2 regions of the Allobosea sp. GW822-FHT03F07 genome follow, and region 2 is predicted to be linked to the other one. Evidence: predicted binding sites of a transcription regulator. Region 2 holds the regulator's gene; the other holds the start of a gene.
The links. Region 2 encodes HrcA, which represses chaperone genes, less so after heat shock. Its sites were predicted from a motif close to GTTAGCACTCNCNNNNNGNGAGTGCTAAC; they were not measured.
Positions count from the first base shown of each region.

Region 1 (6,502 bases), on a different contig from region 2:
TCGTCAACGTGGAAGGCGGGGCCGTCGCCCACGGGCATCCAATCGGCGCCACCGGTGCGATCCTGACCACACGGCTCCTCCATTCGATGCGGCGCGACGGCATTTCCAAGGGCATCGTCACCCTGTGCATCGGCGGCGGCCAGGGCATTGCGCTCGCACTCGAAGCACTGTGATTGCGCAAGCATCTCCATGAGTTCGGGCGAGGTGCTGCACGAGATACCCAGCCCTAGCGCGAGCCAATGGGCGGTTGGCTTTGCGCCGGACAGCCGTGCCGCTTGGATCGTCTATGGCTCACGTCTTGTGATGTATGGCATCCAGCTATGAAGGAGCTCCACAGGGTCCTTGGAAATTCGCCCTATCCGCAATCGTCGCCCGTCCTGCGAGCCAGAACTCGCGTGAGCGGACTTGTCAGGATTCGGAATGGTTCGGGATCTGACTTTATGCACCCGGCTGCGAAAGTCGGCTTCCAGGCCAGTAGCCAATGTCTGCAACTGGCGCCTTCAGGCGGTGGCGCTGATGCCGTCGACGGCGCGAAGGCGAGCCATGGCAAAATCCGTGAACGCCCTGATCACGGGACGCATGTACCGCACCGATGGATAGACCAGGAATGCCTCTGTCGACTTGATATTGTAGCCGGGCAGCACACGAACCAGCCGCCCCGCAGCGAGATCATCAGCCACGAGGGGATGCTGCACTGGCCCGACACCGCGACCGTCGCACAACGAGGCAATCAGCACCTGCGCATTATTCGTCCGCAAAATGGGACTCACGCGTACGCTCAATTCATCATCCTCATGCTGAAGGCTGAGAAGGCACGCAAGACTGGCGTGATCGTCGCCTTTATAACGGCGGCTGTCCTGCTCGTCGGGGCCGCCGCTGCCTATCTCGCGGCCATGCTGGGCGGGCGTCATCGCGATGACGGAATTGACCTCTTCGCCCGTTGACAGGCTTCAGGAGTGCTACGGGAGGGCGGAATGTATCGTCCGCCTTCCTGTCGCTGTGGCCGCCGCGTTGCCCGCCACATCATTTGACAGGGCGACCGCGCGTGAGAACCAAGGTAGAACAGCGTTGCATGAACGCTGTCACACCGATTCGCTATCTCGATGCCCTGAACCCGGCGCAGAGGCGGGCGGTAACGCATGGCGGCGGAGCGGCACCGGCGCCGCCATTGCTGATCATCGCCGGCGCCGGCTCGGGCAAGACCAACACACTGGCGCACCGCGTCGCCCATCTCCTCGTCAGCGGTGCCGACCCGCGCCGCATCCTGCTGATGACCTTTTCCCGGCGCGCCGCCGCCGAGATGTCGAAGCGGGTCGAACGGATTGCGCGCAAGGTGCTCGGCAACGGAGCCGGCGCGCTCGCGGATGCGCTGACATGGGCCGGGACGTTCCACGGCATCGGCGCACGCATCCTGCGCGATCAGGCCGAGCAGCTTGGCCTCGACCCGGCGTTCACCATCCATGACCGCGAGGACGCCGCCGATCAGATGAATCTGGTCCGGCACGAGCTCGGTTTCTCGAAGACTGAGGCGCGCTTTCCGACCAAGGGCACCTGCCTCGCCATCTACTCGCGCTGCGTGAACGCCGAGCAGCCGATCGAGGACGTGCTGGGGCGCTCCTATCCCTGGTGCGTCGCCTGGGCCGCCGAGTTGAAGGAGCTGTTCGCCGCCTATGTCGAAGCCAAGCAGGCGCAGAACGTCCTCGATTACGACGATCTGCTGCTCTACTGGGCCCAGGCCATGACCGTACCCGCGATCGCTGCGAATATCGGCGGTCGCTTCGATCACGTCATGGTCGACGAGTATCAGGACACCAATCGCCTGCAGTCCTCGATCCTGCTCGCGATGAAGCCCGACGGCCGGGGGCTCACCGTCGTCGGCGACGATGCCCAGTCGATCTATTCGTTCAGAGCTGCGACAGTGCGCAACATCCTGGACTTTCCGGCCGCCTTCACACCGGCAGCCGAGGTCGTCACCCTCGACCAGAACTACCGCTCCACCAGCGCCGTTCTCGCAGCCGCCAACGCGGTCATCGACCTCGCCGCGGAACGCTTCACCAAGAACCTTTGGACCGATCGGGCGAGCGGGGCCCGACCCCAACTGGTCCATGTCCGGGACGAGGCCGACCAGGCCCGCTTCATCGCGGAGAAGGTCCTGGAGAATCGCGAGGGCGGCTCGACGCTGAAGCAGCAGGCCGTGCTGTTTCGCGCCTCGCATCACAGCGGCCCGCTCGAAATCGAACTGACGCGGCGGAACATTCCCTTTGTGAAATTCGGCGGCCTGAAGTTTCTCGACGCCGCGCATGTGAAGGACCTGCTCGCCCTGCTGCGCTTCGTCGAGAACCCGCGAGATCGTGTCGCCGGCTTCCGCGTGCTGCAATTGCTGCCCGGTGTCGGGCCGACATCGGCCCAGCGCGTGCTCGATCACGTCGGGACGGCCGCCGATCTCGCCGAAGGGCTGGCCGATGCCCCCGCACCGCCTCGCGCGGGCGACGACTGGTCGGGCTTCGTCGGCGCCGTCACCGAGCTCCGTTCGGGGCGCGCCGGTTGGCCGGCGGAGATCGAGCGGGCGCGGCGATGGTATGAGCCGCATCTCGGGCGCATGCACGAGGATGCTTCGACGCGCCAGGCCGATCTCGTGCAGCTCGAACAGATCGCCGGCGGCTATCCGTCTCGCGAGCGCTTCCTGACCGAGCTGACGCTGGACCCTCCTGACGCCACCAGCGATCAGGCCGGCGTGCCCCTGCTCGACGAGGACTATCTGGTCCTCTCGACGATCCATTCGGCCAAGGGGCAGGAATGGAAGTCGGTCTTCGTGATGAACGTCGTGGATGGCTGCATTCCCTCCGACCTCGGGATTGGCACGTCGGAGGAGATCGAGGAAGAGCGGCGCCTGCTCTATGTCGCTATGACCCGCGCCAAGGATGACCTGAGGCTCCTGGTGCCGCAACGCTTCTTCACGCACGGCCAGTCGTCGACGGGCGACCGCCACGTCTATGCCAACCGCACGCGCTTCATCCCGAACGCGATGCTCGAGCACTTCGAGCGCTGCCAGTGGCCGCAGGCCGTCGCCGATCCAGGCCGATCGGCGAGCTCGGGCCCTAGGATCGACATCCGGGCCCAAATGCGGGGCATGTGGCGATAGCGCGAAACTCCGACGGCTCGGCGATGTCGCGGTTGGTCGCCGTATGACCGATGCCCCTGCGACCTACAACATGTCCGCCGTCAGATGATTTGAGACCGTTTTCGTTTCTCAGGAACGGAGGCTCTGGCTCATCTGGGTTTGAGGCTATGCGGCCTGCAACTGATGCTGCAAGCGTCTTTTCTGGATGGTCAGGCGCTTGATCCTTTCGCGTTCGGTGAGGATGGCCTGGCCACGGCCGAAGTAGACGTCGGCGGGCGTGAGGTTGCCGAGGCTCTCGTGATAGCGGTCGTGATTGTAATGCTCGACGAAGGCGGCGACCTGCCGTTCGAGATCTCCGGGCAGATAGTAATTCTCGAGCAGGATGCGGTTCTTCAGGGTCTGGTTCCAGCGCTCGATCTTGCCCTGCGTCTGGGGATGGTAGGGCGCGCCGCGAACATGCTGCATGCCCTTGCCGTCGAGCCAGGTCGCGAGGTCGGCCGAGATGTAGGACGAGCCGTTGTCGCTCAACAGCCTCGGCCGGTGCGCGACCGTGATCCGGTCGAGCCCCGATGCCGCCAGCGCCAGATCGAGCGTGGCGGTGACGTCGTCGGCGCGCATCGTGGCACAGAGCTTCCAGGCGACGAGATAGCGCGAGAAGTCGTCGAGGACGGTCGAGAGATAGGACCAGCCCCAGCCGGTGATCTTCAGATAGGTGAAGTCGGTCTGCCAAAGCTGGTTGGGCGCCGTCGTCTTGTCCTTGAACTCGGACGCCGCCTTGATGACGGTGTAGGCCGGGCTGGGGGTGAGGTCATGCGCCTTCCAATCTCCTCCTTACTGCAGTCGGAATTCGCCGTTCACCGCACTGAGGTCGGCGGGGCCGATTAGGTCCTTATGAGCCACGGTGATGCGGAACAGCTTGCCGTCGAGTTTGGCCTGCCAGAAGGCGAGGAACTTGTTGAGCTCGGGGAAGCGCGGGGCGAGGTCGTAGTCCTGCCAGACATATTCCTGCAGGATCGCCGGGTGGTCGGGCATCCGGTAGAGAATGCCTGCGGTGGTCAGTCCATAGCCCGCGATCTGGCGGGCGAAGTCGCTTGAAGCCATGCCTTTCCGCTCCGTGGTTACAGCACTGCGATGGCAGCGCATTTTCAACGCGGGCGCAAGCCGAAAGGTTGTGTTTCCGCTGCCTTTTCAGGCTGTTAGCACTCGATCGAAAAAAGTGCTGCCGGCCTCTTGAACTGCGAAATCGGCGAAACCAAATCATCGCGCGGGCGAACGTGCCGCAGGGCGCCGCGGTTCCTCAGCCGCGCCGCCAGGGCGTCGCCTGCTTTGACCTGTGACCGACATGAACGGAGGAACTCATGAAGTTTCGGCCACTACATGACCGCGTCGTCGTGAAGCGCATCGACGCCGAGGAGAAGACCAAGGGCGGGATCATCATCCCCGACACCGCCAAGGAGAAGCCGCAGGAGGGGGAGATCGTCGCCGTCGGGGCAGGCGCCCGCGACGAGCAGGGCAAGCTCGTGCCGCTCGAGGTGAAGGTCGGAGACCGTGTGCTCTTCGGCAAATGGTCGGGCACCGAGGTGAAGATCGACGGCGAGGATCTCCTGATCATGAAGGAGTCCGACATCATGGGGGTCGTCGAGACCACCGCCTCTCTCAAGAAGGCCGCCTGATCGGGGCCTGCTCCCAGTCGCAAATCTGTCCATCAACCTGAAACCTCAAGTCTGAAGGAGTGAGGAATCATGGCTGCGAAAGACGTCAAGTTTTCGCAAGACGCCCGCGAGCGGATGCTGCGCGGCGTCGATACCCTGGCCAACGCTGTGAAGGTGACGCTCGGTCCGAAGGGCCGCAACGTCGTGATCGAGAAGTCGTTCGGCGCGCCGCGCATCACCAAGGACGGCGTCACCGTCGCCAAGGAGATCGAGCTCGCCGACAAGTTCGAGAACATGGGCGCCCAGATGGTGCGCGAAGTGGCCTCGAAGCAGAACGACGCCGCCGGCGACGGCACCACGACCGCCACGGTCCTGGCCCAGGCGATCGTCCGCGAAGGCGCCAAGGCGGTCGCCGCGGGCATCAATCCGATGGACCTGAAACGCGGCATCGATCTCGCCGTCGAGGCGGTGACGAAGTCGCTCGGCGAGCACTCCAAGAAGATCACGGGTTCCGAGGAGGTCGCGCAGGTCGGCACGATCTCGGCCAATGGCGACCGCGCGATCGGCGAGATGATCGCCGAGGCGATGAAGAAGGTCGGCAACGAGGGCGTCATAACGGTCGAGGAAGCCAAGACCGCCGAGACCGAACTCGACGTCGTCGAGGGGATGCAGTTCGACCGCGGCTATCTGTCCCCCTACTTCGTCACCAACTCCGAGAAGATGATCGCGGAGCTCGAGGACCCGTATGTCCTCATCCACGAGAAGAAGCTCTCGGGCCTGCAGACCATGCTGCCGCTGCTGGAGGCCGTGGTGCAGACCGGCAAGCCGCTGCTGATCGTGGCGGAGGATGTCGAGGGCGAGGCTCTCGCCACCCTCGTGGTCAACAAGCTTCGCGGCGGCCTCAAGATCGCCGCGGTGAAGGCGCCGGGCTTCGGCGACCGCCGCAAGGCGATGCTCGAGGACATCGCCATCCTCACCGGCGGCACCGCGATCTCCGAGGATCTCGGCATCAAGCTCGAGAACGTGACGCTCAACATGCTCGGCCGCGCCAAGAAGGTCCGGATCGAGAAGGAGAACACCACGATCGTCGACGGCGCCGGGAAGAAGAAGGAGATCGAGGCCCGGGTCGCGCAGATCAAGGCGCAGATCGAGGAGACCACGTCGGACTACGACCGTGAGAAGCTGCAGGAGCGCCTGGCCAAGCTCGCCGGCGGCGTCGCGGTGATCCGTGTCGGCGGCGCGACCGAGGTCGAGGTCAAGGAGAAGAAGGACCGCGTCGACGACGCCCTGAACGCGACCCGCGCGGCCGTGGAAGAGGGCATCCTGCCGGGCGGCGGCGTCGCCCTGCTGCGCGCCGTCAAGGCTCTGGACGGCCTGAAGGCCGGCAATGACGACCAGAAGACCGGCATCGAGATCGTCCGCAAGGCGATCACCGCCCCGGCTCGACAGATCGTCGACAATGCCGGCGATGACGGCGCGGTCGTGATCGGCAAGCTGCTGGAAGCGGCCGATTACAACCACGGCTACGACGCGCAGACGGGCACCTATGGCGACTTGGTCAGGGCCGGCATCATCGACCCGACTAAGGTCGTGCGCACTGCAATCCAGGACGCGGCATCGGTCGCGGGGCTGCTGATCACCACCGAGGCGATGATCGCGGAGCTTCCGAAGAAGGAAGCTGCAGCGGCAATGCCCACCGGTGGCATGGATTATTGAGCATCGAGGGCGC
Region 1 covers NZ_JBXAND010000001.1:213-6,714, reverse strand. The annotation lists gene AC1RMY_RS00035 (acetyl-CoA C-acetyltransferase) at 1-173, shown strand, start outside; gene AC1RMY_RS00030 (LysR substrate-binding domain-containing protein) at 501-911, opposite strand; gene AC1RMY_RS00025 (ATP-dependent helicase) at 1,073-3,142, shown strand; partial or broken gene AC1RMY_RS00020 (transposase) at 3,287-3,940, opposite strand; gene AC1RMY_RS00015 (usg protein) at 3,953-4,222, opposite strand; gene groES (co-chaperone GroES) at 4,480-4,794, shown strand; gene groL (chaperonin GroEL) at 4,864-6,489, shown strand.
Region 1: the regulator HrcA is predicted to act here: its motif matches at 4,317-4,345, upstream of groES (co-chaperone GroES).

Region 2 (6,502 bases):
CGCCATCAGGGAGGGCGTGCCGCCACCGAAGAAGATCGAGGACACAGTGCGGCCGGGTGCGAGCGCGGCCCGGTGCGCCAGCTCGCGCCGGAACGCCGCGACATAGCGGGCCTGATCGGGCGGCTGCAGGCGGACATGGCTGTTGAAGTCACAATAGGGGCATTTGGCCAGGCAGAACGGCCAATGCACATAGACCGCGAAGCCCGCATCCGCTGTGGGATGTAGGATCGCGGCAGGCCGCTTGCTCAGGGCGGCCCCGGTTGTCATGTGGGTTTCCGCAAGCAGGCCGCCGCCAGCAACGTGAAGGCGCGCGCGCGATGGGAGAGGGCCTCGCCCGCCCCCGCCTTTTCGGCAGTGGTCATCTCGCCGAAAGTCTTCTCGAAGCCATCCGGCTTGAAGATCGGAGTGTAGCCGAAGCCCTTGTCGCCGCGCGGCTCGTCGACGATCGTGCCAAAGACACGGCCCTCGAACAACTCCTCATGTCCGTCCGGCCAGGCGATCACCAAGGCCGAGACGAAATGCGCCCGGCGCCTCTCGGGCGCAGTCGCGCCGCGCTTGGCCATCTCGGCGAGAACGCGCGCCATGGCAGGCTTGAAGTCCTTGCCCGGCCCGGCCCAGTTCGCCGAGAACAGGCCGGGCGCGCCGTCCAGCGCATCGACGCAGATGCCGGAATCGTCGGCGAGTGCCGGCAGGCCGCTGGCCTTGGCCGCAGCATGAGCCTTGATGGCGGCGTTCTCAGCGAACATGTGGCCGGTCTCATCGGGCTCGGGCAGGCCGAGCTCGCCGGCCGAGACGAGCTCGATCCCGTAGGGCGCCATCAGCTCGCGCATCTCGACGAGCTTGCCCTTGTTATGGGTCGCGAGAACGACCTTGCCGGAGAGGAGGCGATGCCCGCTCATCTCAGGCCACCGCAGCCTTCTGTAGCGTGACGAGCTTGCCGACCCCGCCCTTGGCGAGCTTGAGCAGCGCCATCAGCTCCTCCTCCGAGAAAGGCGCGCCCTCGGCCGTGCCCTGCACCTCGACGAGGCCGCCCGAGCCGGTAATGACGAAATTCGCATCGGTCTGGGCGCCGGAATCCTCGACATAGTCGAGGTCGAGTACCGGGTTGCCGGCGACGATGCCGCAGGAAATCGCCGCGACATGGTCCTTGAGCGGGTTCGAGCCCTTCAGCATGGAGCGGCCCTCCATCCATTTCAGCGCATCGTGCAGTGCGACCCAGGCGCCGGTGATCGAGGCGGTGCGCGTGCCGCCATCCGCCTGGATGACGTCGCAGTCGACGACGATCTGGCGCTCGCCGATCGCGGTCAGGTCGACCACGGCGCGCAAGGACCGTCCGACGAGGCGCTGGATCTCCTGGGTGCGGCCCGATGGCTTGCCCGAGGTGACCTCGCGGCGCGTGCGCTCATGGGTGGCGCGCGGCAGCATCGAATATTCGGCGGTGACCCAGCCCTTGCCGGTGCCGCGTAGCCACGGCGGGCCCTTCTCCTCGACGGTCGCGGCGCAGAGCACCTTGGTCTCGCCGAAGGTCACCATGCAGGAGCCCTCCGCATAGCGCACGACGCCGCGTTCGAGCGTCACCTTGCGCATTTCGTCTGCGCCGCGTTTGGAGGGTCGCATGGGAAGATCCTGATTGTCCTGGGTCGGCGGCTTGTAGGCGGTTGCGCGAGGGGCGGCAAGGTTGGGGGCTTGGTTCCCTGCGTCGTCATGGTCGGGCTTGTCCCGACCATCCACGTCTTTGTCTGGCGAGGCCTGTGTTCAAGACGTGCTCGCCACAAGGGCGAGCACGACGGAAAGGCCGCGCCCCTTCTTGCCTCTTGATCCTTTGAAGGCCAGAGCGGACAATAACCCGCATGTCGAACCCGTCTTTCCGGCTGAAATGAGCGCCCACACGCCGCGTCCCGAATCCCCCAGCGGGTTGATCGAGACCGACCAGCGATCGCGCGAGATCTTCCGCCAGATCGTCGATGGCTATCTCACCACCGGCGAGCCGGTCGGCTCGCGCAACATCGCCCGTCTGCTGCCGATGTCGCTGTCGCCTGCGACTGTGCGCAACGTCATGACCGATCTCGAACTGGCCGGGCTGATCTATGCGCCGCACACCTCGGCGGGGCGCCTTCCAACGGAGAGGGGGCTGCGCTTCTTCGTCGATGCGATGATGGAAGTCGGCAACCTGACCGCCGACGAGCGCACCCGCATCGAGGCACAGATGAAGGCGGCCGCGACCGGGCGGACGCTCGACGGCACGCTGACCGAGGCCTCGGCATTGCTCTCGGGCCTGTCGCGCGGCGCCGGCGTCGTCGTCACCACCAAGGCCAATGCGCGCCTCAAGCACATCGAGTTCGTGAGGCTCGATCCGGCGCGGGCGCTGGTCGTGCTGGTCGCCGATGACGGCACGGTCGAGAACCGCCTGCTGACTCTGCCCGCCGGCTTGCCGGCTTCGGCGCTGACGGAAGCCGCGAATTTCCTCAACGCCCGCATCATGGGCAAGACGCTCGGCGAAGTACGGGACGAGATCGCCCGGCATCGCGCCCAGATGGAGCAGGAACTCGACGCGCTGACCGCACGCCTGGTCGAGAGCGGCATCGCGACCTCCTCGGGGCCGAGTTCCGATCGCCACCTGATCGTGCGCGGCCAGGCCAATCTGCTTGAGGATCTGAAGGCGCAGGAGGATCTCGAGCGCATCCGCCTGCTCTTCGGCGACCTGGAAACGCAGACCGACGTCATCGACCTCCTGTCGCGCGCCGAGGCCGGCGACGGCGTCCGCATCTTCATCGGCTCCGAGAACAAGCTATTCTCGATGTCCGGTTCCTCGATGGTGGCGGCCCCCTTCCGCGACGCCGAGCAGCGCATCGTCGGCGTCGTCGGCATCATCGGCCCGACGCGGCTGAACTATGCCCGCATCGTGCCGATGGTCGACTATACGGCGAAGGTCGTCGGCCGGCTACTCGATAGCGGGCGCTGACGAGGCCGCTTCGCCCGGTTCTCAGGCGCTCAGTGCCACCGGCGGAACGCAAGCCTCGCAAACCGCCGCGACATGGCGGTGGTCGGTGCCGCAGCAGCCGCCGAGGATGCGCATCGTCGGGAAGTTGCGCCTGAGCGCCTGATAGCGGTGGCCGAGATCGACCGGATCGCCCTCGTCCAGCGTCTCCGACTCGTCCAGCTCCGCATGGCTGCGCGTCGAGGCATTGGCGCGGATGCCATGCACGCGCTGCACCCAGGTCTCGCCGGCCTCCAGAGCATGCTGGAAATGCGTCGGATGGGCGCAGTTGATCATGTAGTAGAGCGGCGCGCCGCTGGTCTCGTCGTCGACGATCTCGACCGCCTCGCGCAGGGATCGGCCACTGGCCAGCCGCCCGTCCGTCTCGACCGTGAAGGAGATGGCGCAGGGCATGCCATGCGCCTTCGCGGCCTCCGCGATGCCGATCGCCTCCTCGACGGTGTTCATCGTATAGGCCGCGACCATGTCGGCTTGCGACTCGGCGAAGCTGGCGATCTGCTCGCTGTGATAATCCTGCGCCGTCCTCGCATCCATGAAGCCGGCCTTGTAGCCGTCGCCGCGCGGCCCGATCGCCCCCGAGATCACGCAGGGCATCGACGGCGTCTCCCAGCGGGCGCGCAGCCCAGCCAGAAGCGCGACCGAAGCCTGGTTCGCTGCCTTCAGAGCGTCAGCCCCGTAGCCGAGCTTCTCGCCCCAGTCGCGATTGGCCCGCCAGGTCGCGCTGTCGAGCACGAAGCCGACGCCGCGGCCCTTCGCGATCGCCAGATACTTTTCGTAGTAGGCGGTCAGATGAGCCCTGCCGTCCTCGGTCGCCAGCAGGACGAACGAGGCGAAATGCGGCAGTTCGAGCCCCTCATGAAAGATCAGGGTGGTTTCCATGCCGCCGTCGCTGAGGAAGAGCCCGCCATGCATCTGTGGAAGGGCGTGGCGATATTTGGCGTAGGAAGGCTTGGCCATGAATGTCGCTCCCGAATTGTTGACACCCGCCCCGGCGTTTTGCCTTCCGGCGGGAACGCGCCGGTTATCTCCAATGCCGCCCCGAGCGGCTAGAAAGCTCGTGGTACGGCTTGGTCTCGCGCCCAAAAAGTGTCTTGAATCCAGTGTCTTGAGTCGACCGTGGCGTGTCGAAGGCCTCTCGTGCTAGGCTTCCCGCAAGGAAAAACCACACCGGCGGTACAGTTTTTCGGAGGTCCTGCCATGAGCAAGGGCATCGCGACGCGCGACCGCATCCTCGCCATTGCCGAGGCCGGCGTCCTGGCCAAGGGTTTCGGCGCGACCTCGATCGAGGAGGTCATCGTCGAGGCGGGCATCACCAAGAGCGGCTTCTTCTATCATTTCCGTGACAAGAACGAACTCGCCCGCGAAATGCTCAAGCGCTATGTCGCGAGCAACGACCAGCTCTTTGACGACATCTTCGCCCGCGGTCGCGAGCTCTCCGAGGATCCGCTGCAGGCCTTCCTGATCTCGCTCAAGCTCCTCGCCGAGGTGATGTCCGACCTGCCGAACGGCCATCCCGGCTGCCTGATCGCCAGCATCTGCTATCAGGAGCGCCTTTTCGACCGCGAGGTGCGCGAACTGACCGCCCAATCGGTCCGCAGCTGGAACGCCCGCTTCCGGAGCATTTTTGGCGAGATTGCCGCGGTCCACCCGCCGCGCGAGCCGGTCGATCTCGACGACCTCGCCGATATGCTCTCCTGCGTCGTCGATGGCGGCATCATCATGTCGAAGACGCTGGGCGATCCGAGCCGCCTGACCCGGCAGGTGCTGGCCTTCCGCAGCTTCGTCAAGCTGCTGTTCTCGGAGCCCGCGCGGACCTCCTAGCTCCGGCCGCAGCGCCGCGCTCCTTCGCGCCGGACAGCCGGATTTGGCATCGCTGCCGGATCGCGCTACCTGTCCCGGCAACACGGCGTCCGCCGCAAGATTCCGCAGTCCAAGGCTTTATCCGATGACCGATACCCTTCCCGACCGCCTCTCCTCGAACCCGAACAGCCCCTACTACAACGAGGAACTGCTCGCCCGGGACATCGGCGTGCGCTTCAAGGGCGTCGAGAAGACCAATGTCGAGGAATACTGCGTCAGCGAGGGGTGGGTGCGCCTCACCGCCGGAAACGCCAAGGATCGCTTCGGCAATCCGATGACGGTGAAGCTCAAGGGCGAGGTCGAGCCCTATTTCCGCCAGGCGCAGACCGAGGGCTGAGCGCCGGGCTCAGGCCAGCGCCTTGTAGAAGAAGGTCGAGCCGCAATCGCGGCCGTCCGGCATCAGCGCATAGCGCGGGATGGTGCCGACCTCCGTCCAGCCAAGCCGCTGATAAAGCCGCCGCGCCGCGCCGTTCTCGTCGGTGTCGAGCACCAACAGGTCGCGCTTGGCCTGCCGCGCGGCGGCTTCGGCCGCCTGCATCAGCGCCTCGCCGAGCCCGCGCCGACGTGCGCGCGAATGCACTAGAACTTTGGCGATCTCGGCGCGATGCGGCTGGTTCGGCTTGCCGATGAGCTGCAACTGGGCGGTGCCGACGATTTCGTTGCCATCGCGCGCGGCGAAGAGGATCGTGCGGCCCGCCTCGACCTCGGCCGCGACGCTGCTCCAGAACGCCGCGTAGTCAGCGTGCGTGTTCCAGTCCATGAAGCCGACCGAGGCGCCGTTGGCGACGCAGTCGCGCAGGATCTCGGTCAGCGCGGGGATGGCGGCGCGCGCGGCCTCTGTGTCGAGCGTGTCGATGGCGTGTGTCGAAGTCATCAGGCATTGTCCGGAAAGCTGCCGCGGCTGGCGGCGAGGATGACGGCGTAGCGCACCGGGGCGGCGCTACGGTTACGATAGGCGATCCTGCCGCGCAGATGCATCTGCAGGCAGTCCCCGGTGGAGAGCGGATGCACGGTTTCGCCGAGCGTCACCTCGAGCGCGCCCTCCAGCACCCAGATTTGCTGGTCGAGCGGTGGCGCCCCGCTCGCGCTGTCGAGTTCGACATGCGCGCCCGCCGGCAGGACCACCTCGACGACCTCGAAACCGGAGCCGGTGCCGTGCGGCGAGACGTTGCGGCGCAGATAGCCGCTGGCTGGATCGCGCCAGACGGCCTGTTCCGCCCGCCGCGCCAAGGGGCCGCCGCCGGCACTTTCTTCCAGTAGCGCCGAAAGCGTCAGCCCGAGCCCCGAGCCCAATCGCACGAGGAGGGCTGCGGTTGGGCTCGATTCGCCGCGTTCGACGCGCGAGATCATGGCGCGGCTGACGCCGGTGCGCTGGGCGAGCGCATCCAGCGTCAGATCGGCCCGCAAACGTGCCGCCTTCAGGCGCGCGCCGAGGCGTCGATCCAGGTCCGTGTCGTCGCTTATGGGCATCGTCTCCATAATGGAGAGAAAAAATCCAATATCATGGAAAGTCAAGATACGAAGCGACTGCATGCTTTCATCCTGTGACCGCGACGCTTGGCGCGATGCGGCATCGCTGCTATGGCCCGCGCATGAGCACGAAGTCCTTCGACAACATCCGCAACTTTTCCATTGTGGCGCATA
Region 2 covers NZ_JBXAND010000004.1:86,800-93,301, forward strand. The annotation lists gene hemW (radical SAM family heme chaperone HemW) at 1-267, opposite strand, end outside; gene rdgB (RdgB/HAM1 family non-canonical purine NTP pyrophosphatase) at 264-899, opposite strand; gene rph (ribonuclease PH) at 901-1,617, opposite strand; gene hrcA (heat-inducible transcriptional repressor HrcA) at 1,877-2,962, shown strand; gene AC1RMY_RS14260 (homocysteine S-methyltransferase family protein) at 2,984-3,955, opposite strand; gene AC1RMY_RS14265 (TetR/AcrR family transcriptional regulator) at 4,196-4,819, shown strand; gene AC1RMY_RS14270 (DUF3297 family protein) at 4,944-5,195, shown strand; gene AC1RMY_RS14275 (GNAT family N-acetyltransferase) at 5,205-5,732, opposite strand; gene AC1RMY_RS14280 (helix-turn-helix domain-containing protein) at 5,732-6,328, opposite strand; gene lepA (translation elongation factor 4) at 6,451-6,502, shown strand, end outside.